Regions from separate parts of the Mesorhizobium sp. 2RAF21 genome, predicted to be linked through region 2. Evidence: predicted binding sites of a transcription regulator. Region 2 holds the regulator's gene; the other holds the start of a gene.
The links. Region 2 encodes PhoB, which activates phosphate uptake and scavenging genes when phosphate is short. Its sites were predicted from a motif close to TGTCATNNANCTGTCAT; they were not measured.

Region 1 (14,650 bases), on a different contig from region 2:
TGCAGGTGTTCTTCACCATCGGCCTTTCGGTGCTGATGCTCGGCGAGCGTCCGACGGGCTGGCAACTGGCGGGCGCCGTGCTTGCCTTTGCCGGGGTTGGCGTCGTCGCGCTGAATGTCGGTGGCGACGTAACGGTTGTCGGACTTATCCTGCTTGTGGCGGCGGCCGCTTCCTGGGGCGGCGGCAACATCGTGTCGAAACGGATTTCGCAGCTTTCAAGCACGTCCAACGTGCTGGGGCTGGTGGTGTGGGGCAGTCTGTTCGCGCTGCCGGTGCTGCTGGCAGTGGCGCTGGTGCTCGACCCGCAACATCTCGTTTCGAGCTTCACCGGCCTCGATTGGGTGTCGATCGGCTCGATCGCCTATATCGTCTATCTGTCGACGCTTCTGGGGTTCGCGGTCTGGGCGGGGCTGCTTGCGCGCTACCCTGTCTCCACGGTGGCGCCGTTCACGCTTCTCGTGCCGGTGTTCGGTTTCCTCGGCTCGACCGTCCTGCTCGGTGAACCGCTGCAAGGCTGGAAGCTCGGCGCCTCCAGCCTTGTCATTGCGGGCCTGTGCATCAACCTGTTCGGGTCGCGGTTTGCCTCTAGAGCGCCGCGTGTCCGTTCGGACACGCAAAGGACGCTCTAGCACTTTGAATTGGCGCATGATCCTTTCCGAAAATCCGAACCGATTTTCGGGGTCATGCGCTAGAGCGAACCCGCCGAAAGCTGGCCCGCTTCCCACCCCAGAATAGCCCGCTTGCGGGTCAGGCCCCAGTGGTAGCCGGTGAGCGCGCCGGATTTGCCGAGCGCGCGGTGGCAAGGCACCACGAAGGAAAGCGGATTGGCGCCGACCGCCGCCCCCACCGCCCGGCTCGCCGTCGGCTGGCCGATCTCGGCGGCGATCGCCGAATAGGTGCAGGCCTTGCCCATCGGGATGCGCAGCAGGGCTTCCCAGACCCGGAGCTGGAAATCCGAGCCGATCATCACCACGCGCAGCGGCTGGTCGGACCGCCAGTGGGCCGGGTCGAAGATGCGTGCGGCGTAAGGGGCCGTGGCGCTGATGTCCTCGACATAGGTGGCGTTCGGCCAGCGGCTCGACATGTCGCGGAAAGCCGACTGTTCGTTGCCGGCGTCGTTGAAGGCAAGGCCGGCCAGACCACGATCGGTGACCATGATCAGGGCAACGCCGAAGGGCGAGATGTGGTAGCCGTAGCGGATGGTCAGGCCTTCACCGCGTGTCTTGTAGTTGCCCGGCGACATCGCCTCGTGGGTGACGAACAGGTCGTGCAGGCGGCCGGGGCCAGACATGCCGACCTCGAAGGAGGCTTCGAGCAACGGCATGCCGGAATCGAGCAGCCGACGGGCATGATCGAGCGTCACCGCCTGCAGGAAAGCCTTGGGCGACAGTCCGGCCCAGCGCGTGAACAGCTTCTGCAAGCCGGTCGGGGTCTCGCCGACCTCCTCGGCCAGGACTTCCAGCGAAGGCTGGTCGCGATAATCGAGGCTGATCTTCTCGATGGCACGGCGCACGACCTCGTAGTCGCTGCCTTCCGGCGTGATGTCCTTTTCAAGGGTCGGGGCGATCTTCATCGGCATTCTGGTATTCATAGCGAGCTGAGCGTTCATGGCAATTTCTCCTTGAACGCGAATATCGGCGCTTGAAGGAGCGGTCTCCACCCGTTTCCTGCGAAGATCAGCGTGCCTTGACGGTGGCAAGCGCCCGGGTGAAGGCGGTGGCGAAGCTTTCGCGGTCATCGGGATTGAGGAAACTACCGATCGGTACGCGCTCGCCGCGCGATTCCACCGTCATGGCGGTGATGCCTATCTCACTGTGGCGGGCGACCGAGAAGCGCGACCAGAACGGGTTGAAATGATGTTCTTCCGTTCTGCCCGAAGGGGCGGTCTTGCGGATGTCGAGCGCGGTGCGCGACACCGAGACTTCCTCGCGGGCCCTGGCGGCGCGATAGTTCAGGCGAAAGGCGACATAGACCGCCAGCACGTCGAGGCCGAAGAAGCCGAAGATCGGCCAAGCGCCGTAGGACAGGAAGATGATGCCTGTCACCGCCCAGCCGAACAGCAACGCGCCGATCAGGATCATGAAGCCGGTGCGACCGAGCGAGCGGTGCGGCATCAGCAGGGCCTGGAAGACCGGCTCGTCCGCGGCGAAAGTGGCGTTTGTGTCGCTCATCGCCCGATATTATAGGAAGGCGATGGTTGCCCCCAAGTCCAAAGATCGCCGCACCCGCGAAAATCCATCCGTGCCGCTGCGCAATGGCGCCGCGCATGCGCTCGCGAAGAAGAAGGCATCGCGTGCCAGGTCTGCCTATACGCCGGCCGAGGTGCACGAGATTTTTCGCCGCTTTGCCGTGCAGCGGCCCGAGCCGAAGGGCGAGCTGGAACACGTCAACGCCTTTACGCTGCTGGTGGCCGTGGTGCTGTCGGCGCAGGCGACCGACGCCGGCGTCAACAAGGCGACACGGGCCCTGTTCAAGGTGGCTGACACGCCGCAGAAGATGCTGGCGCTCGGCGAGGAAAGGGTGGGGGAATACATCCGCACAATCGGCCTCTGGCGCAACAAGGCCAAGAACGTGATCGCGCTGTCGCAGGCGTTGATCGCCGACCACGGCGGCACGGTGCCGGACAATCGCGACGAATTGGTGAAGTTGCCTGGCGTCGGCAGGAAAACCGCCAATGTCGTGCTCAACATGGCTTTCGGGCAGCACACGATGGCGGTGGACACGCATATCCTGCGCATCGGCAACCGACTGGGGCTGGCGCCGGGCAAGACGCCGGAACAGGTCGAAGACGAGCTCGTCCGCATCATTCCGGACGAATATATGCGCCACGCGCATCACTGGCTGATCCTGCATGGGCGCTATGTCTGCAAGGCGCGCAAACCGGATTGCCAGGCCTGCGTAATCGCCGACATCTGCAAGGCGGCGGAAAAGACAAACACAATTCCCGCGCCGCTCATCGAATTGGCGCCACTCGAAGCGGCCAGCGACGTCCTTTAGAGTGGTCTGCTAGAGGCCGTAGCCGCGCGCCATGGCGGCGGCAAAGGCGGGGATCGCCAGGAAAAGCAGCGCCTCCAGCCAGATATAGCGGCGCACCGCGGCCAGTTCGGTCTCCGGCACCTGGTAGGATGCGTTGGCCTTGGCCTGGCGGCTCCAGGCAATGAAACGCATGGTGGGCACGATGGAGAGCAGGCCGACGGCCGCGAAGATCGCCATCTTGGTCCAGAACACCCAATTGTAGACGTAGAATTCCCATCCTTTCAGGCCGTGGAAGACACGGCCGACGCCGACGAGGATGATCAGGACGGCGAGCAGGCCGTAGTGTCGGTCGATCAGGGCAAGCCGGCGGATGGTGCCGGGTGTGATTTCGTTGCGTAGCAGCACGAATTCCGCCGCGATCACCCCGGCCAGCGAAAAAGCCAGCAGATGGTGGAAAATGGCCAGAACAAGGTCGGTCGTTTCCATGTGCGCTTCTCCGGTGTGCGGCGGTCATTTCATACAATGCCGGCGGCGAAGTTCCCAGCCCATCCGCTCAGCCTGTCGCGCGTCCATTCGGACGCTTTAAGGATGCCCAGGCATTTTCGAATCCGCGCATCGCGCTTCATGCGTGGTCCCGTCTTTCCGCTGGCAGGACTAGTCACAAAAGCTGGCCCTTGCCCGGTATGAGCGGGCTGATATTTGCGGCGACCCCATAGAGAGAATTGCCATGACCGCCCCAGCCTTCAAGACCGCGCCCATCATCGAAACGCAACGGACGATCCTGCGGGCGCACGGGCTGGACGATTTCGACACCTATGCCGAGATGTGGTCGGAGCCGGCGGTATGCCGGTTCATCGGCGGCAGGGCGCGCACCCGCGAGGAAAGCTGGCAGCGGTTCCTGCGCCATGCCGGCCTGTGGTCGCTGATCGGCTACGGTTATTGGGCGGTCGAGGACAAGGCGACAGGGCGTTTCATCGGCGAGGCCGGCTTCCAGGACATGAAGCGCGAAATCCAGCCCTCGCTGGAAGGTCTTCCGGAAATCGGCTGGGTTCTGGCTTCTGCCGCGCATGGCAAGGGCATTGCCAGCGAGATCGTTGGTGAAATGACGGCCTGGGCCGACAATGTTCTAGGGGCGCAGAGAACCGTCTGCATCATCGATCCCGAGAATGTTGCCTCGCTGAACGTCGCGCGCAAGACTGCTTACAACGAGGTGCTGCGCACGACCTACCATGAAAAGCCGACAATCTTGCTTGAGCGACCGAAAGCCGGCGGTCTGAACAGCGTTTGATACAACGCTCTTGCTCAAAGAGCGGCGGGCAAGGTCAATGTCCTGAGCAGCGTCGACAGTTCGGGTTCGTCGATCAGGGTCGCGGCGTCCTCGGGCTTCAGCCAGGCGCGCTGGCGGCTGCGTGCCTCCGGCCAGTTGGCCAGTTCCCCGGTGACGGCGAGCAGATAGACGGTGACGTCGACCCGCGCGAAGGTTCGCGCAAGCCGCTTCCAGTAGGAATAGCTGCCGGCCGGCTCCTTCAGCGTCTTGCCGACGACGCCCGCTTCTTCCATCGCCTCGATGGTGGCGGCCTTGCGTCCGCTCTTGCCGGGCATCGGCCAGCCCTTCGGCAGGATGAAACGCCTGGTCTGGCGCGAGGTGACCAGCATCACCTCAAGGCTGCCGTCCTCGCCGCGCCGAAACGGAATGGCGGCGACCTGGCGGATCGTCTTGCCCTTTTTGGCTTTCCGAACCGCCTGCTTCTTCGGTGAGGGTTTGGCGAGCGGCTGCTTCTCGACAGGCGTCTTCAGGGGCGCCTTCTTCTTGGGCGCGGCCTTGCGTTCAATGCTCTTTTTCTTGGGTGTCGCCATCGCACGTCCGGTCCAATCCGCCGTGCAGGACGAGGCGGGACCTCAAATTAACACAAAGGCCCGGCGAGCGAATGGATGCTTTGCCGTAGCACACACTTATCGTAGACGGCTAATAAAACGAAAATACATCCTGTCAACGACAGCCACCAACCGCACCGCCGCCATTCAGCGATTGCTGGCAAGGTTGCCGGATCGCTGGCGCGGCATTTTGGGACGGCGTCGTAACCTGCCGGTCGAGCTCGCGGTAGATCTGCTGTTGCTGCTGGAACTGCTGCCGCTGGATCTCGCTTCGCAATGCATCCGCGTCCGCCTGGCCGAATGAGTTGATGCCGGGCCGTACGGGGGCCATCGTTTGAGCCATAGCGATGGTCATGGGAATAAGCGAAACCGTCAGCGCCAAGCCGAACCAGATTGCGATGCCGTGAAGCCGTTTCATTGTCTACTGCCGGGTTGTCCGAGCCGATGCTCATTTCTCCCCTATATAGTGCAGGCGGCGGCCGGGTCCATGGTTGCGGGTCTTGTCGTGCTCCTTGCAGGCGGACGGGTGGGATAGTGCCAACGATTTCCTAGCCCTGGAAAATGAAAAGGGCCGCCCGAAGGCGGCCCCGATCTCTTGGTGCAACAGGCCTCGGGCCCGATCAGCCGCCGTTGCCGCTGCCAGCGTTCTTCAGCGTGCCGGCGATGGTGTTGAACTTGGCATTGATGGTGTTGCCGAGGAAGCCGGCGCCAGCAACGATCGCCAGAGCGATCAGGGCGGCGATCAGGCCGTATTCAATGGCGGTTGCGCCCGACTCGTCCTTGACGAAGCGCGAAAGAAGATTGGTCATGATGGTATCCTTTGCCCGGTTGTAACTTTTGTTCGACGGTCTCTTTGCGAACCGTGGCCCATCATGCGGGTGAGCGATTTCAGACAGGTTAAGGTGGATGGTAAACAAATAGTGGCTCTGGCGGTTGCTTAACAAACACAAAACATAGATCGGAAAATTTCCGTATAATTGTCCCATTACTCTCATTGCCGGAGAATGGGCCTCTCTCCCTGCTTGGATTTGGCAAGGATATCAAAGATCAGGATGGCGCTTCGCGATCCTGGCCAATCTCGAAGCGGTGCCGGCCGGTTTCGCTGCGTGAGACGTCACAACAGCTTCATTCAGCCAAAATAGGGTTCCTTGAATTTTGCTGCACTGCAAAAGGAACGGGGCAATGGTGGACGTCACATCAAGTCAAATGGGTATTCCGAGGCCCGAGCATCCGCTCGAAGGGCCGAGCAAGGCCGGCAAATGGTTCATGCCGGTTTTCCTGGCGATCGTGCTCGGCGGCCTCATTTATATCGGCTATGCGCTCAGCCAGGAGCTTACCAGCGCGATTGCCGTGCCGTGGATCCTGCTCGGGCTCGCGTTGCTGATCGCGCTCGGCTTCGAATTCGTTAACGGTTTCCACGACACCGCCAATGCGGTCGCGACCGTCATCTATACCCATTCCATGCCGGCCGAGTTCGCCGTCATGTGGTCCGGTTTCTTCAACTTCCTCGGCGTGCTCACCGCCAGCGGCGCCGTTGCTTTCGGCATCATTTCGCTGCTTCCGGTCGAGCTCATCCTGCAGGTGGGCTCCAGCGCGGGTCTGGCCATGGTGTTCTCGCTGCTGACCGCGGCGATCATCTGGAACCTCGGCACCTGGTATCTTGGCTTGCCGTCGTCCAGTTCGCACACGCTGATCGGCTCGATCGTCGGTGTCGGCCTCGCCAACCAGTTCCTGGCGCCGGCCGGCAGCGCCACAAGCGGCGTCGACTGGTCGAAAGCCATAGAAGTCGGCATGGCGCTGCTGGTTTCGCCACTGGTCGGTTTCGGCATGGCGGCGCTCCTCCTGCTTGCGATGAAGCTGTTCATCAAGAACAAGGCGCTCTACGAGGCGCCGTCCGGCAACGCGCCGCCGCCGCTGTGGATCCGCGCGCTGCTGATCTTCACCTGCACCGGCGTTTCCTTCGCCCACGGTTCCAATGACGGCCAGAAGGGCATGGGTCTGATCATGCTGATCCTGATCGGCGTGGTGCCGACCGCCTTTGCGCTCAATCGCACGCCGGATGTGAACTATCTCGAAGCCTACAAGTCCGCGGCCGCGCAGGTGGATACGGTGCTTGGCAAATATGTGAAGCCGGGTGTGGTGGTGACCGATGCCAAGGCGGTGGTCAGCGAGGCGGTGCGCACCAAGACCTGGACGGATCAGACGACGCCGGCGCTGCAGGCGTTTATCCATCAGACGAATGAACTGGTGTCGCCTTATCCTTCGGTCGAGAAGCTGCCGATCGAACTGGTCAGCAATGCGCGCAACGATATCTATCTCATCGGCGAGGCGCTGAAGCTGATCGACAAGAAGAAGCTTTTGCCGATGGAGGGCGAGGATCTCAAGGCGGTCACCAACTATCACAAGGCCGTCGACAACGCGACGAAGTTCATCCCGCTCTGGGTCAAGATCGCCATCGCGCTGGCGCTGGGGCTTGGCACGATGGTCGGCTGGAAACGCATCGTCGTCACAGTTGGCGAGAAGATCGGAAAGACGCATCTGACCTATGGCCAGGGTGCCGCCGCCGAACTCGTCGCCATGGGCACGATCGGCGCCGCCGACGCGTTCGGCCTGCCGGTGTCGACCACGCATGTGCTGTCGTCGGGCGTTGCCGGCACGATGGCGGCAAACGGTTCGGGCCTGCAGTGGTCGACCGTGCGCAACATGCTGCTCGCCTGGGTGCTGACCTTGCCAGCCTCGATCGCGCTCGCCTTCGGGCTGTTCGTGGTGATGCGCAAGCTGTTTTGAGGGCGGGTTCTTTTCTCACAAAAGGAAGCCGGCGCGCGGGTCGCGCCGGCTTCTGCCGAACAAGGCTCGGTGACGCCAATGAATGAAACCTTGCGTTTGAACCTTCTGGGAACAGGCGATGCGGAGCAGGTGCCGGGCCTGATCTGCGCCTATCGTGGACTTCCCGGGCAACCAGCCGCTGAGCTTCACCCGCAGGAGATCGACGCGGCTCTTGCTGCCGAGGATGGCTGGGTGTGGGTGCATGTCGACCTGGTCGACCAGCGCGCGCATGGCTGGGTTGCCCACCGCTGCGCACTTCCGCTGACGGCGCGCGCGATCCTGGAAGGGCATGACGACAGTCTGGTCCTTGGGCATGAAGACGGCATGATGCACGGCATCGCGGCCGACATGCACAAGGACATAGAACGACCGTCCAGCACGATCGGCCGGCTGCATTTCGCCGTGACCGAACGTCTGCTGGTCACCGGCAGGCGCCATCCGCTGGAGGCGGTGGACAAGGTGCGGCGCTCGCTTGCCGGCGGCTTCGCGCCGGCGACGGCCTTCGAGCTGTTCGAGGCCATCGTCACGACTTTCTGCAAGAACACAGGGTTGCGGCTGGTCGAAGCGACAAAAAAGCTCGACGAGGTCGAGGATAATCTGGTCACCGAACGGCTGAGCGACGAGCGCCGCCGTCTCAAGGAATTGCGGCGGCTGGCGGTGTCGCTGCACCGGCCGGTGGCCGGCATGGTCGCGCTGTTCGAGGATGAGGACCGCGAGGACTGGAAACTATCGGAGACCGCGCATGCCGGATTGCAGCGCCTGGCCGCGCGGCTGGAACGGCTCGACCGCGAAATCGTCATGATCAACGACCGGGCGCGTTTGCTGCAGGAGGAGATGGCGGCGGAGCTGGCGGACGAATCCAACCGCAGCCTGAAGGCGATGGCGGTGATGAGCGCCTTGTTGCTGCCGGGCACGCTGGTGGTCGGCGTTTTCGGCATGAATACGGCCGGCCTGCCGTTCACCCATGGCGACAGCGGCTTCATCTGGGCCGTTGCGCTGGTTATCGGTGCGACCGGGCTTTTCTACTGGCTGCTGCGCCGCGCCGGCATCAGCCTGCGTTTCTGACTGCCGAGCGTGAGGTCACCCTAAGTCGGGTCTTCGCGATGCAGGTCATGGATGGCGACGCCTTCGGCATTGGTCGGCGGGGTCAGCCATTGCTGATGGCGCAAGGTGCGCTGCGTGTCCTCCAGGCCCATGTCCCAATGCTCGCGCATCGAGGTGCCTGAGAACTCATAGTCCTTGGCGTGCCCCTCATAACCCTTGTGCTGGTAGATGAGGTGGATGATGTTGACGACGCCGGCGTCGGAATAATCGGCGATCAGCTGTTCTTCGTCGGCCGAGCGCAACTCCGCCGGCACGCGCTTCAGCGCTTCGAGAAGCTGCATCTTCAGATCGTGGATGCGCTTGAAATTGTCGGTGTTCTGGCGCGTACGGCTGGAATACATGATGTCCTTGTGGCGCGACAACACGTCGGCCATGCCGCGCGGCAGCGCGCCGCGCGCTGAGAACAGGTCGACCTGAAACACCAGCGAGCTGCGGTCTTCTTCCTGGTCGAGCAGATATTGCAGCGGCGTGTTGGAGACGATGCCGCCGTCCCAGTAATATTCACCCTCGATACGCACCGCCGGGAAGGCGGGCGGCAGCGCACCCGAGGCCATGATGTGTTCGGGCCCGATACGGACCTTGTCGGTGTCGAAATAGACGAAATTGCCGGTGCGCACATTGACGGCGCCGACGCTCAGACGCTTGCGGCCGTCGTTGAGCACGTCAAAGTCGATCAGCCGCTCCAGCGTGTCCTTCAATTCGGCCGTGTCGTAGAAGCTGGTGGCGCCTTCGGCCCCGGACTGCTCCAGCCATGGATTGGGGAAGCGCGGTTTGAAGAAGCCGGGCTGGCCCATGGTCATCGTCATCCACGAACTGGTGCGGTTGCGGATGTCGCGATAGATGTCGCCTTCTGGCGTGTAGGCCCAGATCTTGCGGCCGGAAATCGTCTGCCAGAACTGCTCCAGCCGCTGCAGGCGCCGGCTCGGCTCGTTGCCCGCGATGATGGACGCATTGATGGCGCCGATGGAGACCCCCGATAGCCAAGCCGGCTCGCAGCCGGCCTCCGACAGCGCCTGATAGACGCCGGCCTGATAGGCGCCGAGCGCGCCGCCGCCTTGCAGCACCAGCGCGACCCGGTCGTATTGCGAGGCGATTTCCTGAATGGTGGCGACGTTCGCCTTGGCTCTGTAGCGGTCCAGCACGGTCAACTCCGGCAAAGAAAGGGGATGGTCAGCGTGTGCCGGCGAGATAGTCGTACACGACCTCGCCGAGGCCGAGCGTGAGATCGGCGGTGAAATGCAGCGCCGACACCACTTCCAGCACCGGCAGGCGAGCGACATCGGCCATCACATGCGGCCGCAGGTCGAGCGCGGCGGGACCCGCCCAAGCTTCCTTCAGCGTGATGTCGGTGAGGTGGTAGCGCACCAGTTCGCAGATGCGCGGCGTGCCGTCGACATGCGGGATGATCTTGACGAGAAAGTTCGGCGCGGTCAGCGCCGCCATGACCTGGTCCTGGTCGGCGGCGCGATGCTTGTAACCCATCGTGCCGGTGGCGCAGAGCACCGAGCCGTAGTGCAGCGTGCCGACGACGACCTCGCCCTCATTGACGATCTTGGGATTGGCGAGTTTCTTCGGAAACCCCCACAATTCGCGGCCGCCGGCGATCGGCGCGTCGTCGTCCAGATACATGGAATGGACGTAGACACCGTGCTGGCCGTCGAAACGGACCGGAATGACCTGGCCGCTCTCGGTATAGTCGCCGAAGCCGGTCGAGTCCGGCATGCGGATGAATTCGTATTTCACCAGCGGATCGCCGTCGATCTCGAGCGGCGCCGGCACGACCGCCTCCAACGCCTCGCGCGTGGTGCGGTAAGTGATGATGACATATTCGCGGTCGAAGAAGCGATAGGGGCCGGGCGGGAACGAGGGATTGGTGAGCGGCATGGCATAGGCGCGCTTCACGACGTCGGCGATTTCCAAGCTGTCACCTCAGGATTGACGAATGTCATATCGGAAACAACACCTGTCATGTTGCATGGCAGCATGACGGTCTTGTGTCGGGTCGATGAACGATTTCAGCTGTTTGTTGGTTCCGAACGAAGACCGACACATGATTGTGATGGAAACTTGCTGCAATGCACCTAATTAGAATGCCATCGCAAACGCCAGCCGAGAGATCATCATGGGCTCCCTGACTTCGAAGAACGCGCTTGTTACCGGTTCGACCAGCGGCATCGGCCTTGCCATCGCCAGGGCCTTCGCCGCCGAAGGCGCCAATGTCACCATCAACGGACTTGGCGATGCCGATGCGATCGAGAGGGAACGTGCCGGCATCGAAGCCGATTTCGGCGTCAAGTGCCGCTATTCCAACGCCAACATGATGAATGGCCCGGAAGTGACCGCCATGGTGCACGAGGCCGAACAGGCATTCGGCAGCCTCGATATCCTGGTCAACAATGCCGGCATCCAGCATGTCGCGCCGATCGAGGAGTTTCCCGACGACAAGTGGGAAGCGATCATCCGCATCAACCTGCTCGCCGCCTTCTACGCCATCAAGGCCGCGCTTCCGGGCATGAAGGCGCGCAAATGGGGGCGCATCATCAACACCGCTTCGGCGCATGCGCTGGTAGCGTCGCCCTTCAAGTCGGCCTATGTCTCGGCCAAGCACGGTATTGCCGGCCTGACCAAGACGGTGGCGCTGGAGGCCGCGCAGGACGGGGTGACGGCCAATGCGATCGCGCCCGGTTATGTCTGGACGCCGCTGGTCGAAAAGCAGATCCCCGACACGATGAAGGCCCGCAACATGACCGAGGAACAGGTCAAGCACGACGTTCTGCTGGCGGCCCAGCCGACGAAGGAGTTCGTGACGGTGGACGAGATCGCGGCGCTGGCGCTGTTCCTGTGCTCGGACGCGGCCAAGCAGATCACCGGCACGACGCTGCCGATCGATGGCGGCTGGACGGCGCAGTAGGCCGGGTTTCGCCTGATATCTCCCTGGAATGCCCGGCGCGTCCGCGAGACATGCGCCGGGCATTCGTTTTTGTTCGGGGCGTCGAAGTCAGTTTTGCGCCGTCGCCAGCAGCGGTGTCATCGCCTCGTTGATCCATTGCCACTCGTTGCCGGGCCCTTGGCCGGGTTCCTCACCGCGCAATATGGCAAGCAGTTCCTGATACCGGGTCGAGCGGGCATGATGCTTGCGGTATTGGCCGAGATGCCATTCCAGATAGGCCCGGTCCGGCTGCCTGCGCATTGCCTTCGCCGATCGGTCCAGCCATTCGCGCGCGATCGTTTCGCCCTCCGGCGAGATCGGGGCTACGCCCGCGGCGATAGCGGCCTTCACCCTGGCCAGAATGGCGTTGGCAGCCTCGGCATAGGCGCCCGGGTCGAACTCACCGTTCCACATAGCGGCCGTCTCGGCCTGTATCTCGGAAACGAAGCTCTCGTCGCCGATCATGGCGCTGATCTCGTTCCAGGCGTCGATCTGCCGGGACGTCGGCTCGTCGGGCAGCTCGGGCATGGCGGCATCGATCATCTGGCGCTTCCAGCCTTCGCCCATCTCGGCGCTCGTGCCCACCTTGTCGTAGAAACGCTCCATCATGGTGCGCATCTGGTTTTGGGACAGGGTCGTCATCGTCCAAAGTCTCCTCAGGTCGGTTGCGGTTGGTTCCGTGATCCTGAGCGTGGCACGCAACACGGCGGCGACCCGGCGACGGGAGGCGATTTCGACTTCCAGGGCATCAAGGCGCATGGCCAGGACATCTTTCAGTTCGAGCCGCCGGGACAGGAGCTTGCGGATGGCGGCCAGGCTGACGCCGGCCTCCCGCAAGGCCCTGATCAGGTCGAGGCGCGCGACATCGGTATCGCTGTAGATGCGATAGTTGCTGACGGTGCGGGTGGACGGCGGCAGCAGCCCCTTGTCGGAATAGAAGCGGATGCGCCGCACCGAGATGCCGCTCAGCCGCGAAAGTTCGCCGATCGTGTGCATTTTCTCGCTCATGGGACCGTCCTAACGTCTCCACCAAGTGGAGGGTCAACCGTGCCGGCGAGGCTTTTTTCGCCCATGTTCCGCGCGGTGCGCGAGCCGGCCGCGAAGGTCGGGCTCGCGACGGTCCTGCGGTGGCCAGACCCGCTTATACAGCTTCGCGCCGACCGACGGGTGCCGTGGAATTGCGCACGACAAGCACGCCGGAGAGCAGTTCGTCTTCTCCGGCAGCAACGCCGCTGCCGGCGATTGCCGCGGCGACGGCGCGTTTGGCGATGTCCTCCACCGGCTGACCGATGGTGGTCAGGCGCGGCGTGATCAGCCCGGCCAGCGGAATGTCGTCGAAGCCGATGACGGAAAGCTCGTCCGGCACCTTGATGCCGAGATCGGAGGCGGCGCGCAGCAGGCCGATCGCCTGCTGGTCGTTGGCGGTGGCGATGGCGGTTGGCCGCTTCGCTGGCGCCCGGTCGAGCAACTGGCGGCCGAGCGCTTCGCCTGAGACATAGTCGAAATGGCCTTCGATGATCTCGGGCTTGATGCCGGCGGCCTCGAGATGCTCGACGAAGCCCGCCCGGCGCGCCCTGGAAACCGGTGCGTCGGCCGGTCCGGCTATGTAGGCGATGTGGCGATGGCCGAGGCCGATCAGATGTTCGGCCGCCAGCGCCGCGCCGCCATGATGGTCGACGGAAAGCAGGCCGTGTCCTTGTAGTCTCCTGTCGACGACGACTGTGGCGGTGTCGCCGCGCCAGCTCTGCGACTGGCCGGACTGGATTGGCACCACGATCAGGCCGGTGGGGCGGCTCTTCAAAAGGCTTTCGATCTGCGCCACCTCGATCTTGGGATCGTCATTGGTGATCGACAACAGCACCGAAAGGCCGGCATGGAAGGCGACAGCTTCGACATGCTTGGCGAGTTCGGCGAAGAAGGGGTTGGTGATGTCGGGGATCACCAGGCCGATCATGTCGGTGCGGCGGCGGCGCAGGCCGCGCGCGACATGGTTCGGCTTGAAGTTCATCTCGCGGATCGTCGCCTCGACCTTTTCGCGCAGGGCAGCGCCGACCGTCTCGTTCCTGGCCATGACGCGCGAGACCGTTCCGACCGAAACCCCCGCCCGCCGGGCGACGTCCTTGATGTTGACCACGCTGCTATGCCCCGGATGTTGCGGCGATCCATGCCGCGCTGCCTCAGGCCTTGGTTAGCCTTTCGCGATATTTGTCAAGGATGACTGCGAGGATAATGACGAAACCGGTGATCATCTGCCGCATGAAGTCGCTGAGGCCGAGCAGGATGAGACCGTTGGCCAGCACGCCGATGATGCAGGCGCCGAGCAGGGTGCCGATGATCGAGCCGCGGCCACCGCTCAGGCTGGTACCGCCGATGATGACGGCGGCGATGGCGTTGAGCTCGAAGCCGATGCCGATGATCGGGCTCGCGATGTTGAGCCGCGCCATATAGATGATGGCGCCGATGCCGACGGCGGCGCCGCAAATGGTGAAGGCGGCGACCTTGTAGAAAAAGACGTTGTGGCCGGCGAGCCGGGTCGCTTCCTCATTGTTGCCGATGCCGTAGAGAACACGGCCGAACACCGTGCGGGTCAGCACGAACCAGCCGACCGCGACCAGGACAAGCGCGATCAGGAACAGCACCGGCACGCCGTAGATTGTCTGCGAGCCGAAGGCGTTGAAGCCGGCCGGGAAGGAATAGATGGTCGAGGCGCCGGTGACCTGAAGGGCCGCGCCGCGCGCGATGTTCAGCGTGCCCAGGGTGACGATGAAGGACGGGATGCTCCACCAGGCGCTGATCAGGCCGTTCAGCACCCCGAAGACGATGCCCGCGGCGATGGAGCTGATCGTTGCCAGCACCACGGCAAGCGTGGGATCGAGGCCGGGCAGGGTCATCACCGTGCCGGCGACGACGGCGGCGAAGGCCAGCACCGACCCTACGGAC
Region 2 (14,650 bases):
GTCGCCATGATGGCGACCGACGACGTCTGTACCGAGAGGTTCCACAGATTACGCGGCGTGAGGAACAGACCGCCCGACAGAAGGTGTAGCCCGACCCAGATGACAAGCAGCGCCGCCACCATGCCAAGCATGCGAGTGTCGAGTTCGGTTGCCTTGAGAAAACGCCCAACGGCCGTCAATTCGGCTGCACGGGCGCGATCGACCGGCGCATTCGAGGTCGTATCGGTCATGATATCCTCCCATCCATGCGCCGAGCGGCGGCGATGGAGCGTCAAGTCGCGAAACCGGTCTTCTCGGCTTTGAAACGGAGTTTTTGAGAAAACCGCGGCTCGAGAGCCGCGGTTTCAACCCAAGCGAAGCTCAGCTTCAGTTACAGGCCTTCACCGAGCCTGCCTTGGCGCCCTGGCAGACAACGTCCTTGGAAACCCAGCCGGCGTCAATGACGACGTTGAGATTGTCCTTGGTGATGGCCACCGGCGTCAGGAACAGCGACTTGACGGTATTGCCCGCCGGGGTCGTGAAGTCCTTGGCTCCGGCGATGTCGCCCATCTTCTTGCCGTCGGCGAGTTGCGAGGCGATCTCGGCGGCGTTCTTGCCGAGTTCGCGAGCGTCCTTCCACACGGAAACGGTCTGCGTGCCAAGCGCGATGCGGTTCAAGGCGGCGTGGTCGCCATCCTGGCCGGAAACCGGCACCGAGCCGGCGAGGCCCTGAGCGGCAAGCGCGGCAACGGCACCGCCGGCAGTGCCGTCATTGGCGGCCACGACGGCATCGACCTTGTTGTCGTTGGCGGTCAGAAACTGCTCCATGTTCTTCTGCGCATTGGCGGGCAGCCAACCGTCCGTATAGGCTTCGCCAACGTTCTTGATCTTGCCGGCATCGATCGCAGCCTTCAGCACTTCCATCGAACCCGCGAACAGGAAGTCGGCGTTCGGGTCGGCACTGGAGCCCTTGATGAAGACGTAATGGCCTTCCGGCTTGACGGCGAACACCGCCTTGGCCTGCAAGCGCCCAACTTCCTTGTTGTCGAAGGTCAGGTAGAAGGCGTCCTTATTTTCGATCAATCGGTCGTATCCAACGACGGGAATTCCCTCGTCGACCGCCTTCTGCACCGCCGGGCCAATAGCGGATGCGTCCTGCGCCAGGATGATAAGGGCGTTGGCACCCTGGCCGATCAGGCTTTCCACGTCGGTGAGCTGCTTGCCAGGGTTCGATTGCGCATCGGCAGAGATATATTTGTCGCCGGCTGCCTCGATCGCCTTCTTCATTGCCGCTTCGTCGGTCTTCCAGCGCTCTTCCTGGAAATTGGACCAGGACACGCCGATAACCTTGCCCTTCGCCTCGGCGACGGCCGTAAGCGCGAACGTCATGGCGACACCCGCCAGAATGGCGGTTGTGAACTTTTTCATGGTTTCCTCCCTGCGCCCAATGGCGCGCTGGTATGCGTTGCCCTTGGAGAAGCTTTTTTTCGAGCTTCGAAAAAATAATTGCAGCGGCAGGCTCTTCTGTCAACCGGTTTCAACAATCCAGTTTTATTTATTTCGTGCCTCGAAATAATAGTGACGCGGGAACGGGCTTCTGCCACTATCTGTGGAGGAGGTTGGTGGCAGGACACCAAAATCGAAACGGATTTTGCATTCGCCTGCGCTGCGACCTATGGACAGAATGCACGCTTCCCGATGCCTTGCGGGACTTGTGCGCAAACAGCCTCGAATTCACGAAGGGCTGGCGGAGGAAGGAACGGCAAGGACATGACCGTCGGAATCCGGCACGATGACTTGCGCCGCAGGAACCGCGCGATGGTGATCTCCGCCGTGCGCCGCTCCAAACAGCCTTCACGCACCGAAATCACCACGATAACCGGTCTCAGCCACTCGACCATTTCCGCAATCTCTTCCGACTTGATCGCCGAGGGCGTCCTGATGGAAGGACGCAGTGAATCGACCGCCGCGAAACGTGGCCGCCCGCAGGTCGGGCTGGAACTTGCCGCGGACGCTGCGGCGGTGATCACGGTGATCCTATCGCTCAACCTCTTGACCGCGACGGTCACCGACTATGCCGGGCGCGTTTTGGCCCAGGATGCCCGCAGGCTGGACACCCTGACCCTGCCGCGGGAAGCCCTGATCGAGGAATGTGTCACGATCGTGCGGCAGCGCCTCGAAGACGAAACCACGATTGGGCGACGCGTGCTGCGTATTGCCTTCGCTGTCCAGGGCACTGCCGATTCCCATGCGCGTGCCATGCTTTGGACGCCAATAACGCCTCACGGCAATATTCCGTTCGCAGATATCCTCGAAGAGGCGTTCGGCATTCCTGTCATCGTCGAGAACGACTGCAACATGATGGCCGTTGCGTTGCGCTGGCGCGGTACCGACCGTTATCGTGACGACTTCATCGCCGTCCTGCTCTCGCACGGTATCGGCATGGGTATCGTGCTCAACGGCGAATTGTTCATCGGCACACATTCGTCCGGCGGCGAGTTCGGCCACATGATCCATCGCCCGAAAGGCGCGCTGTGCCGCTGCGGCCGGCACGGCTGCGTCGAGGCCTATGCCGGTAACTATGCGATCTGGCGAAGCGCCAATGGCATCGACGAAAACGCGGAACCGGCTGCCGACATCCCTGATAACGAGATGCAGGCGCTAGCTGATAAGGCACGCATGACAGCAGGCCCCGAACGCGACGCCTATCGATGCGCCGGTGAGGCGCTGGGCTACGGTCTGGGGTCCCTGTTTGCCGTCATCGACCCCGCCCCGGTGACGTTCGTCGGTATCGGCGCGACGGCCTTCGACCTGATCGAGCCGGCACTGCGGGAAGCGATTGCCCAGACCGCCGGCGGCCAGCATTCCGCTTCGATTTCCTTCGACACGGAGCCGAACGAGCAAATGCTGATCCGGGAAGGGTGCGCCATGCGCGCACTGACCTTCATCGACCAGGAAATCTTCGCACTGGGCGGTCCGATGGCAACCATGCCCCCGCCGCCACAAGGCGGCGAAGGCTAGGCTCAGTCCTCGCGGATAGCGTAACCGGATCCGCGGATGGTGCGGATGACATCCGGCATGCGACCGTTGTTGACCGCCTTGCGCAGCCGCCCGACATGCACATCCACCGTGCGTTCGTCGATGTAGATGGTCTCGCCCCACACATTGTCGAGCAACTGGCTGCGCGAGAAAACGCGACCGGGATGGCGCATCATGAATTCCAGCAGGCGGAATTCCGTCGGCCCGAGCCGGATTTCACTCTTCTTGCGGTAAACCCGGTGCGACTCGCGGTCGAGCACGATGTCGCCCACCTTGAGCACCGAGGATAGCACCTCAGGCTTGGCCCGGCGCAGCAACGCCTTCACCCGCGCCATGAACTCCGGCATCGAGAACGGCTTGACCAGATAATCGTCCGCTCCCGTGGAAAGCCCACGCACACGGTCGCTTTCCTCGCCTCGCGCCGTCAGCATGATGATCGGCAGACGTTCGGTTTCGGGGCGCATCCTGAGCCGACGACACAATTCGATACCGGATACGGCCGGAACCATCCAATCGAGCACCAGAAGATCTGGAACATTCTCTTGGAGCCGGATTTCCGCCTCGTCGCCTCTCGCCACCACCTCGACCTGGTAGCCCTCGGATTCCAGATTGTAGCGGAGGAGAACGCCCAACGGCTCCTCGTCCTCCACCACCATGACACGCGGCGCGATCATCTTGCCGTCGTCCTTTTGCTACGCGGCCGGGACGGCTGCGGCCGTCTCGTCGAACTTCGGCCGATTGGGCGGCAACTGCTCGCCCGTCAGCACGTAGTAGGCATTTTCGGCGATATTGGTGACGTGATCGCCGATGCGTTCCAGATTCTTGGCGCAGAACAGCAAATGCGTACACGGCGTGATGTTGCGCGGATCTTCCATCATGTAGGTCAGCAATTCGCGGAAGACGGAAGTGTATTTTACGTCGATCCGTTCATCGTCGGCCCTCAGCTGAGCAAGCCCCTGCGGATCAGCCGCCGCATATTTCTCGATCACCCCGTCGACCTGGACGAGTACGAGCTGCGCCATGGCATCGATGGAATGCGAAAATTCGCGCGGCGTCCCGCTCTGCCCGACCGCGCCAACCCGCTTGGCGATGTTCTTGGCAAGGTCGCCGATGCGTTCGAAATCGCCCGCCATGCGGATGGCGCCGATGACGGCACGAAGGTCCTGCGCCATCGGCTGCCGCTTGGCGATCAGCGTGATCGCACGGTTGTCCAGTTCGCGTTGGCGCGCATCCATGATGGCATCGTCGGACACGACGCGCTGCGCCAATCCATTGTCCGATTTCAGCAACGCCTTGGTCGAGCTCTCGACCATCGATCCCGCAAGGTCGCCCATATCGCGGACAAGCTTGCTGATCTGTCCGAGTTCCTCATCGAACGACGCGACGGTATGTTCACCCATGATCCTGTCCTCGCTTGTCGTCTGCCGCGCTCGTCGGCTCAGCCGAAACGGCCGGTGATGTAATCCTGCGTGCGCTTGTCGTCAGGGTTGGTGAACATCTTGTCGGTAGCCCCCTCCTCGACCAGATAGCCGAGATGGAACATGGCGGTGCGTTGCGACACGCGTGCCGCCTGCTGCATCGAGTGCGTAACGATGACGATCGTGTAGTTCTGCCGCAGTTCGTCGATCAATTCCTCGACCTTGGCGGTTGCGATCGGATCGAGAGCCGAGCAGGGCTCATCCATCAGAATGACTTCCGGCGACACGGCAATTGCACGCGCGATGCACAGGCGCTGCTGCTGACCGCCGGAAAGGCCCGTACCCGGTTCGTGCAGGCGGTCCTTCACCTCATTCCAGATCGCCGCCTTTTGCAGACTGGACTCAACAATCCGATCCATGTCGGCCTTGCTCTTGGCAAGCCCATGGATGCGCGGACCATAGGCGACATTCTCGTAGATCGACTTCGGGAACGGATTGGGCTTCTGGAACACCATGCCGACGCGGGCGCGAAGTTCGACTACGTCGATCTTGGGATCGTAGATGTCTTCCTGGTCCAGCGTGATCTTGCCGCCAACCTTGGCGGAATCGATCGTGTCGTTCATGCGGTTGAGGCAGCGCAGGAAGGTCGACTTGCCGCAACCGGACGGGCCGATGAGCGCCGTCACCTGGTTCTGGCGGATGTCCAGATTGACGTCGAACAGCGCTTGCTTCTCGCCATAGTGCACGGTGACCTTGTCACCACGCATCTTGATCATCTCATTGGTCTGGGCGCTCATCTGGCTGCTCACTGCCTGTTCGAGGGTCTTTTCCGTCATGATATTCATATCAGGCTCCCTTTCTACCAGCGCCGTTCGAAGCGACGCCGGAGCACGATCGCGGTGATGTTCATGGCCATCAAGAAGACCAGAAGGATGATGATGGCGCCCGACATGCGTTCCACGAAGGCGCGCTCGGCCTCATTGGCCCACATATAGATCTGCACCGGCAGCGCCGTCGCCGGATCGAATGGCGTCGTCGGATAATCGGCCACGAAAGCCACCATGCCGATCAGCAGCAGCGGAGCCGTCTCACCCAGCGCGCGTGCCAGGCCGATGATGGTACCGGTGAGGATGCCCGGCGCAGCCAAAGGCAGGACGTGCTGGAAAACCATCTGCATCTTCGAGGCGCCAAGACCGAGAGCAGCCGAGCGGATTGAGGGCGGCACGGCAGCGAGAGCAGCGCGCGTGGCGATGATGATGGTAGGCAACGTCATTAGCGTCAGCACCAGGCCACCGACGAAGGCGGCAGAACGCGGCATGCCGAGGAAATTGACGAAGACAGCGAGGCCTAGAAGGCCGAAAACGATCGACGGCACCGCGGCCAGATTATTGATGTTCACCTCGATCAGATCGGTGAAACGGCCCTTCTTGGCGAATTCTTCGAGGTAGATCGAAGCGGCGACGCCAATGGGCAGCGCAAGCAGCAACACGATCACCATCATGTAGAACGAACCGATGATCGCGACACCGAGACCCGACGTTTCCGGACGGCTGGAGGCGCCGAAGGTAAACAGACCGGTGTTGAAATGCTCGGCCATTGCGCCTTCGGCCTTGAGCTTGTTCATCCATTCGACCTGCTGGTCGGAAACCTTGCGGCGATCTTCCGGAACGCTCAAATCGATCTGGCCTTTGAAAGCCGAGTCGAGGTTGGCGGCGGCAAGGATCTCGACGTTGCGCGTCGTGCCGATCACCGCCGGATCGGAAACGGCGACGTTTCGCAGCTGAACGCGAGCGCCTTCCGACAGAAAGCCTTTCAGCTTCGCCGCCATCGGCTTGTTCTTCGGATCAATGCCGAGCTTCTCCATCAGGGCGCGTTGCGCCAAGACCGGATAATTGGCCGTGACCAGCACGTCTGGATCCGATGCCCGTTTGTTGTCGGGGTCGATGACCTTCTCGTCGAAGGTAATCGGCAGGGTGATCGTCGTTTGCCAGAACGAGGTGTAGCCCTTGCCCACGATCGAAACCAGCATGACCGCCAGGAAGGCCAGGCCGACGAGGATCGCCAACACACCGTAGAGGCGGAAGCGGCGCTCAGCGGCATAACGTTTCTTGAGGCCGATGTCGCGACGTGCCTGGGGAACCGAGGCGGCGACCGTATCCAAGGTGACGTCGGTCATTCGTACTGCTCCCGGTATTTGCGGACGATGTAAAGGGCGACGATGTTCATCACCAGCGTCAGCGCGAACAGCGTGATGCCGAGCGCGAAGGCAACCAGCGTCTGCGGTGAATTGAATTCGAGGTCACCGGTCAACTGGTTGACGATCTTGACCGTGATGGTGGTCATCGCCTCGAACGGATTGAGCGTCAGATTGGCGGCCACACCGGCGGCAAGCACGACGATCATGGTTTCGCCGATGGCGCGCGAGGCGGTGAGCAGGATTGCGCCGACGATGCCCGGCAGCGCCGCCGGCAGGATGACCCGCTTGATCGTTTCCGAGCGCGTCGCGCCAAGACCCAGCGAGCCGTCGCGCATGGCACGCGGCACCGCCGTGATGATGTCGTCGGAGAGCGAAGACACAACCGGGATCAGCATGACACCCATGACGAGGCCGGCGGTCAGGATCGATTGCGCCTGGATAAAGGACGTACCGCCGGCGAGAGCGGCGCTCAAATCACGCAGGAATGGTCCGAGCGTGACGAGCGCGAAGATGCCGTAGACGATGGTCGGGATGCCGGCCAGCAACTCGAGCGACGGCTTGACCGCGGCGCGCACACGCGGCGAAGCGTATTCGGCCATGTAGACAGCCGACATAAGACCGATCGGCACCGCCACCAGCAACGCGACGAAAGCAATATAGAGCGTACCAGCCAACAGCGGGATCAGGCCAAATTGCCCCTCGGAGCCAACAGCACCGGCGGCGGCGAAGCGTGGATCCCACACCGTGCCAAAGAAGAAATTCGAAAGCGGAACCCGATGGAAGAAATTCAGCGTCTGGAACAGCATCGACAGCACGATGCCGATCGTGGTCAGGATGGCGATGGTGGACGCGCCGAGCAGACCCCAAAGCATCAGCCGCTCGACATTGTTGCGGGCTCGAGCCCGCGGCATGACCTGCGAGATCCCATAGGCGGCACCCGCGAGCGACAGCGCAACGGTGGCAACGGCGCCAACCAGTCCCAGCGTATCCTGGACCTTGTTGGCCGCGGCCGCGATCGAGATCATGTAGTCTTGCGTATCGGTGGCCAGGGCAACGCCCTTAGCGGCAAGCGAAGGTCGCAGTTCGGCGAAAGTCGCCGGCAGCGATGCGACCTGTTGCGGGTCCAGCTTGCGCAAGCCGTTGGCGAGGCTCTTGGTCAGGCTGACGGCCAGGGGTTCGCTGGCAACACCGGTCTGCGCCGGCATCTGCGCATGCAGATGGCTATTGAGATAGACGGACGAGCCTATAACCCAAAGCGCCAGAAACAGGGCGGCCGGCAACGTTGCGAGCAGGAATGCCCACCAGCCATGATAGTGGGCTCGCGAATGCGGCTTGACCTTGCCGTCATCCTGGGCTGCCGCTCTCTGCCTTGCGATGATGAAGGCGCCAATTCCGATCGCGACGACGATTGCCAAGACGAGCATGGATGACATGGAGCGGCCTCTGAAAGGTCACGGAAACAGCCGGACCGGGTCCGACTGCAATGACCGGGGCGCGAACTTAAGTCCACGCCCCGGCAGCAGGAAAATTACATCGTCTTTCCAGCGTCGAAGGCTTCGCGCTGGCCCTTGCGCTCGGCTTCCGGAGCCGAAACCAGACCATACTCTGCCAGCGGGCTGTCCGGGCCGATCATCTGGTCGGTCAGGAAGAAGTCGACATATTCCTTGAGGCCGGGAACGACGCCGAGATGCGCCTTCTTCACGTAGAAGAACAGCGGACGCGACACCGGATATTCACCCTTGGCGATGGTCTCGGTCGACGGCGTGATGCCGGAAACGGTGGCCACCTTCAGCTTGTCGGCGTTGTTCTCGTAGAAGGCCAGGCCGAATACGCCGACGCCGGTCTTGTTGGAGTCGATGCGGGCGAGCGTCTCGGTGTAGTCGCCGTCGATGTCGATAGCCTTGCCGTCCTTGCGGATGGCGATGCAGGTCTTGCCGATTTCCTTTTCATCGGTCACGCCAGCAGCCTTCAGAGCTGCCTTGTCGCAACCGGCGTCGAGCAGCTTGGTCTCGAAGACTTCGCGCGTGCCGTGCTTTTCACCCGGAATGTAGGCAGCAATATCCCACGCCGGCAGCTTCGCGTTGACCTGGTTCCACTTGGTGTTCGGATTGTCGACCAGCTTGCCGTCGACGACGATCTTGGCGGCCAAGGCCTTGTAGATGTCGGCCGGAACCAGCGCCCAATCCGGACCCTTGGCGTCGGTTGCGAAGACGATGCCGTCATAGCCGATCTTCACTTCCTGGATTTCCTTCACGCCGGCGTCCTGGCACGACTTGATTTCGTCCTTCTTGATCGGACGCGAGGCATTGGCGATGTCGATGGTGTTCTCGCCGACGCCCTTGCAGAATTCCTTGATGCCGGCGCCCGAACCGCCGGACTCGACCACAGGGGTCTTGAACTTGTTGAAGGTTTCGCCGAACTGCTCGGCAACGATCTTGGCATACGGCAGAACGGTCGACGAACCGGCGACCTGAACCTGGTCGCGCGCGGCGGCGAAGCCAGCCGAAGCGGCGAGCGCGAAGGCAGCGGCCGACGCGGTGAGAAGAGCTTTTTTCATTGGGCCTGCTCCTGTTAGGAAGGTGGTCTCTAGACGCCTTTCCTGCGGCGCCGAGTGAGGCCATAGCGCCCGTTTATTACAGTCGCATGACAGTTTCATGTCACCCTAGTAACGACTGGCAACCGACCACCAAAGCACACACGAACCGTCCCCAGCGGAAAGCAGGGTTCCGCCCGCGAAATCAGCGATTTGCTTGAATTTACCGGCAGCGACAGCCGGCAAATGAAATTTCATTGGAAACACCGGCGTCAAAGCGCCGGCTTCTTATCCGGCACTGCGGCGAGCCTCATATGCGCCACCGATCCACCGATCGAGCTTCTCCAGCAGCGCCTTGGGGCTGATCGGCTTCGGCAGATAGTCATCCATACCCGCTTCCAGGCACCGCTCCCTGTCGCCTTTCAGCGCATGCGCAGTGACACCGACGATAGGCACGTGCGTGCCGTTCCCGGCCTCGCGTTTGCGAATTTCGCCCGTTGCCTCCAGCCCGTTCATCTCCGGCATCGAGACATCCATCAGGATCATCCGCGGTCTCAACTCGCTGGCGGCTTCCAGAGCCTTGCGGCCGTTGCCGACGATCTCGAAGCTGTATCCCGTGTCAGCCAGGATCTGGGTAAAGACCAGTTGGTTCACCTCGTTGTCCTCGGCAACGAGGATGTCGAGGCCGCCTTCACTCTTGGTCGCCAAGGGACGAACAGGCGCGATCTGTGGCGCCGGTTCGAGGGCCACGGCAAGCGGCATGGTTGTCCGGGTTGTGAAGCGACCGGTCGCATCGACCTCACTGGGAGGCAGGGCAGCGCTGCGATGGCGCTGAATGGTCGAAACCAGCGCCTCCAGGAGGATCGAAGACCGGGCCGGCTTAATGAGATGAGCCGCGATGGCGAGGTCGCGATAGCTGGCATTGCCGAGTGTCTGGTCGACCGAGGTCAACATGATGATCGGTGTACTGGCGAGACCTTCGGTGTTGCGGATGACACGCGCCACTTCGGCCCCCGTCATGCCCGGCATCTGATAGTCAAGCACCACGCAGTCGACGGGAACGCCATAGGCCGCGGCAGCGGCCAGAACCTTCATCCCTTCCATGCCACTCGCCGCCGCGCAGGCGTCAAACGACCAGGAAGCCATCTGCTCGCTCAGGATGGATCGGTTTACCGCATTGTCGTCGACGATCAGAATCCGGGCGCCCGTCACGTCGATGGGCATCACGCGCTGCCCCTCTGTCTGCTGGGCAACGGGCAACGTCACGGTGAACCAGAAGGTCGAGCCCTTGCCCTCGGCGCTATCCACGCCGATCTCGCCGCCCATCAGCTCGACAAGACGTGAGGTGATCGCGAGCCCTAGTCCCGTTCCCTCGTGACGTCGCGTCGACGACGTGTCGACCTGGCTGAACTTCTCGAAAATCTGGGACAGTTTTTCCGGCGGAATACCGATGCCTGTGTCGGTAACCGAGATGGTCAGCTTGGTGCCGGCGGGCATCCTGTTGCCGGCGACATCCACCAGCACATGGCCTTCGTCGGTGAACTTGACCGCATTGCCGAGCAGATTCGTGACGATCTGCCGGATACGGCCGACGTCGCCGACGAACATGCCATCGAGACCGGGCTGAACGCGCACGATCAGCTCAAGGTCCTTTTCCTTTGCCCGCGTCGAAACGAGGGTTGCGACGTCTTCGATCGCCTCGGCCAAATTGAACGGAGCAGGGTCGAGCACCAACTGCCCGGCGTCGATTTTCGAGAAGTCGAGAATATCGTTGATGATGGTCAGCAACGCATTGCCCGACTTCACGATGATGTCGGTGAAGGTCTTTTGCTTGGCATCCAGATCGGACTTGGCCAGAAGCTCCGCCATGCCGAGCACGCCGTTCATCGGCGTTCGGATTTCGTGGCTCATATTGGCCAGGAATTCCGATTTGGCGCGGTCGGCCAGCACGGCCCGCTGGCGGGCCTCCTTGAGTTCAGCCTCGCGTTCCTTCAATTCGGTTATGTCGGTGGTCGAGCCGATCAGATAGAGCGAGCCGTCGGAGGCGATCATCGCGCCCTTGCGCGCGAACTGGTGCCTGGTTACGCCATCCGCCGCCGTGATCGCTTCCTCGACCTCATGGGTTTCTCCGGTGCGCAGCACCGCCAGATCGCCATCGACGAACGCCTGACCCTCCTCCCCGAAAATCTCGATATCGGTCCGGCCAATCGCATCCTTGCGCGCAACGCCGGTCAACTCGCACCATCCCTTGTTAACGTAGAACAGTTTGAGATCCGAGCGCTTGGCGTAGATGGAGACCGGCACGTTGTCGATGAGAGACCTGAACACCTCGTTTTCGCTCATCGATTCCTGGAGCGCGCGTTCCCGATCCTTCAGTTCGGTGATGTCGACGCGCACCCCGATGAAGGTGCCGTCATCGGTACGCATGTCGAAAGCCTGATACCAGAGGCCATCGGGGTTCTGCCGTTCGAAGCTCGAGCTGCGCAGGCGGCAGCGTGCCATCATGGCATCCAACCAGCGATTGCGATCAACGTCATAGAGCTCGTCGATCTCGGGATCGCCGCTAAGGCGGAAACAGCCATTGGCGTGGCCGAGTTCCAGGGAATCGCGGAAGCTGCGCCCGGTCTGCCAGGCCGGTTGCAGGACCGGGATCGAATCCAGCAGCTTCTTGTTGGCGAAAACGAAACGGTCGTCGCGATCATAGATCAGCACGCCGGTCGGCAACGATTCCAGGACACTGGCGAGATACCGCCGCGCTTCCTCGGCTTCAGCCTCCCGCTTCTTGACCTCCGAAACATCGACGTAGGAAATCAGCCGCTTGCCGCCGGAGAGTTTCGTGACCGAATAGATCATGGTGTGACCGTCGGCTCTGCGGAACTCGCGTGGCGCCACATCACCCGCCTGGATTTCGGCAACGCGCGAGGCTACATAATCCTCCCAATGCTCGTCGGCGATTTCATAGACGCCATTGTAGCGGTTGACATCCATGAGGGCGCGGAACGGACAACCGACGGAAATCTGGTCCGTCGTCACATTCCAGATGTCGTAGAAGGCTCTGTTGATGATCTCGGCATTCATCTGGGCATCGAGGATGATGACGCCCATCGTCATGGAATCGATGGTGCGCTGCAGGTCAGATTCCAGCTCCTGGCCACGCTCGCCGGCAGCCTGCGCCTCGGTACGGCTCGCTTCGAATTCCGTGACGTCCGTGCAGATCGAGATGGTACCGCCCTCGGCCCCTCGCATTTCCCGATGGATGACAATCCGTCCATCGGTAAACCGTAGCGCCGATGTCGACGAAACCGCGTCGCAGCGTCGGTTCAAGACGATGTCACGCCATGCTGCGTGGCTCATCGCCTCCGTATCCCACAGTCCCCGTTCGAGCCCCGTCTCGATCAGCTCATCAAAGCTCAAGCCCTTGCGGATGATGTCGGCAAGGCCGTGGTACATTGCCGGCAAAGCATCATTATAGAGGACCAGTCGGTCCTCCTCGTCGTAATAGCAGACGGCATCGCTCATCGCGTTGAGCGCCGCCATCATGTGATCCATGTGCGCTCCGCGCTCGCCAGCCTCGTCGGTGGCGAGACCTTTGATTTCGTCCACCGCCTCGACGAGGGCCGTGACGTTGCGGGCAACCCCACGATAGCCGCTGAAGCGGCCTTCGGCGTCGAAACGTGGAAAGCCCGACGTCGACACCCAACGGAAGCCGGGGCGGCTGTCTTTCGGCTGATAAACGAAGTCGCTGAACGGACGACGTGCCTCCAGATTTTCCAGATGCGCCGAGGCGCCACGGCTTCCTTTCTGGACCTGGTTGAGAAAATCGAAGCGGAAATGGCCGAGCACCGAGGCAGGGTCAGCGCCGGTCACCGTCCGGTAGCTTTCGGAGAGCCAGGAAAAGCGCAGCTCGGCATCGGTTTCCCAAAGCCAGCCGGAGCCAGCCTCGACAAGGTCTTGCAATGCCTGCCGGGATAGCGCGTCCGTTGCGCCATGTTCTTTTACCGCCGGCGGCTCGTCTGCCCCGACCGCTCCACCTACAATATCCATCCCCGTCAGCCCCCAAAACCAGCCCCCGGCCCCTCCCGAGACCGGCGGCCAAATCTGACAGGGAAGGCTTAACGGGCAATTAACCTTAACAAATCGGAACCGCGCCCTGCACCAAGCGCCCGTGACGATTGCCGGGTTGCGATAGGCTTCTCACGCGAGTAAGCAGGCGCGAAGATGCTTTTGATGCGACGGACACTCCTTGGGATCACGCTTTGCCTGCCGGTGGCGGCAGGGGGATGCGCACGTACGGATGACGGAACCGTGGTGATTCCGCCTTCGATGGACATGAGGCGTGCCTGGCAACGCAACGATCCTGCCGTACAAACCCCGCCCGTGGAAAGCGGCACTCAGGTCTTCCCGACCGGTCCGGAGGCGCAGCCGCTTCCATCGACGAAACCGGCAATATCGCGCAAGAAACCGCGTCGGCATGCACGTACGACCTTATCTCAGCCCGCCTCGCAGCCCGGTGGCCAATCGTCTTCGCCGATTGCTTGTGGACAGGCAAGGCAGGCCGATGGGCGCGTGCATGTCTCCTGCCAATAGGCAGGCTCTCCGCCACTCAAATCTGCCTTCCCTGTCTTGCGATGAGACGCTGCACGTTGCGGTTGGTTTACCAAACCAAGCGTTTGATGACGTTTGGCACTTCATATCTGCCTAAATTAACGCCGCTTTAGTCTGTCGGCGACCCATGTGCTATTCGATAGGCGGCGCCTGCCGCTGCCGTTTGGATAACTGCCATGCCCGCATCGCCCGCCCCCCAATCGCCCAGCCGCGACACCAGCCCATTGGCGGTGCAGGTCGTGCGACAATATCTGCCCAACCGCGGCGGATTGGAGGAGGTCGTTGCCAATCTTTCGACACAGCTTCGCAAACACGGCTACCGCGTGCGTGTCGTCACGCTCGACCGGCGTTTCACGGCGCTCGACGAGACCTTGCCGGCCATCGAGACCATCGACGGTATCGAGGTCGTGCGCATTCCTTTTTCAGGCAGCACACGCTACCCCCTCGCACCACAGGTCTTTCGCCACATCGGCGATGCCGACATCGTGCATGTTCACGCCATCGACTTTTTCTTCGATGCTTTGGCCTGGACACGTCTCTTCCACGGCAAGCCGATGGTCGCCACGACCCATGGCGGCTTCTTTCACACTGAAAAACATGCCGGACTGAAGACGATCTGGTTCAACACCGCTACGCGTCTGTCCGCCCTAGCCTATCGCCGCCTGATCGGCTGCAGCGCCCAGGATACACGCACATTCCAGGCAATCGCCGGAAATCGCGTCATCCAGATCGACAACGGCGTCGATACCCGGAAATTCGCTGACTCCGGCTCGCGGCAAGCCGTTCGCAACATCGTCACGCTCGGCCGTTTCTCGATCAACAAACGGCTGGACAATCTGCTCGATGCCACGCGCAAGCTCGTCGATCATTCCAAGGATT

Region 1: a site for PhoB is predicted at 10,765-10,781, ahead of AB4136_RS15400 (acetoacetate decarboxylase). Genes of this name have one in related genera too.

The regions. Positions count from the first base shown of each region.
Region 1 is NZ_JBFRGM010000008.1:261,981-276,630, reverse strand. It holds gene AB4136_RS15460 (EamA family transporter) at 1-629, shown strand, start outside; gene AB4136_RS15455 (methylated-DNA--[protein]-cysteine S-methyltransferase) at 689-1,591, opposite strand; gene AB4136_RS15450 (DUF2244 domain-containing protein) at 1,677-2,171, opposite strand; gene nth (endonuclease III) at 2,194-2,997, shown strand; gene AB4136_RS15440 (DUF2214 family protein) at 3,007-3,462, opposite strand; gene AB4136_RS15435 (GNAT family N-acetyltransferase) at 3,704-4,264, shown strand; gene AB4136_RS15430 (NUDIX hydrolase) at 4,279-4,833, opposite strand; gene AB4136_RS15425 (hypothetical protein) at 4,967-5,269, opposite strand; gene AB4136_RS15420 (Flp family type IVb pilin) at 5,472-5,660, opposite strand; gene AB4136_RS15415 (inorganic phosphate transporter) at 6,034-7,638, shown strand; gene AB4136_RS15410 (CorA family divalent cation transporter) at 7,717-8,742, shown strand; gene AB4136_RS15405 (patatin-like phospholipase family protein) at 8,763-9,923, opposite strand; gene AB4136_RS15400 (acetoacetate decarboxylase) at 9,952-10,701, opposite strand; gene AB4136_RS15395 (3-hydroxybutyrate dehydrogenase) at 10,904-11,692, shown strand; gene AB4136_RS15390 (MerR family transcriptional regulator) at 11,780-12,718, opposite strand; gene AB4136_RS15385 (LacI family DNA-binding transcriptional regulator) at 12,852-13,844, opposite strand; gene AB4136_RS15380 (ABC transporter permease) at 13,888-14,650, opposite strand, start outside.
Region 2 is NZ_JBFRGM010000013.1:71,113-85,762, forward strand. It holds gene AB4136_RS21600 (sugar ABC transporter permease) at 1-230, opposite strand, end outside; gene xylF (D-xylose ABC transporter substrate-binding protein) at 367-1,407, opposite strand; gene AB4136_RS21610 (ROK family protein) at 1,750-3,000, shown strand; gene phoB (phosphate regulon transcriptional regulator PhoB) at 3,003-3,692, opposite strand; gene phoU (phosphate signaling complex protein PhoU) at 3,711-4,418, opposite strand; gene pstB (phosphate ABC transporter ATP-binding protein PstB) at 4,457-5,281, opposite strand; gene pstA (phosphate ABC transporter permease PstA) at 5,296-6,612, opposite strand; gene pstC (phosphate ABC transporter permease subunit PstC) at 6,609-8,066, opposite strand; gene AB4136_RS21640 (substrate-binding domain-containing protein) at 8,162-9,190, opposite strand; gene AB4136_RS21645 (response regulator) at 9,455-13,210, opposite strand; gene AB4136_RS21650 (glycosyltransferase family 4 protein) at 13,939-14,650, shown strand, end outside.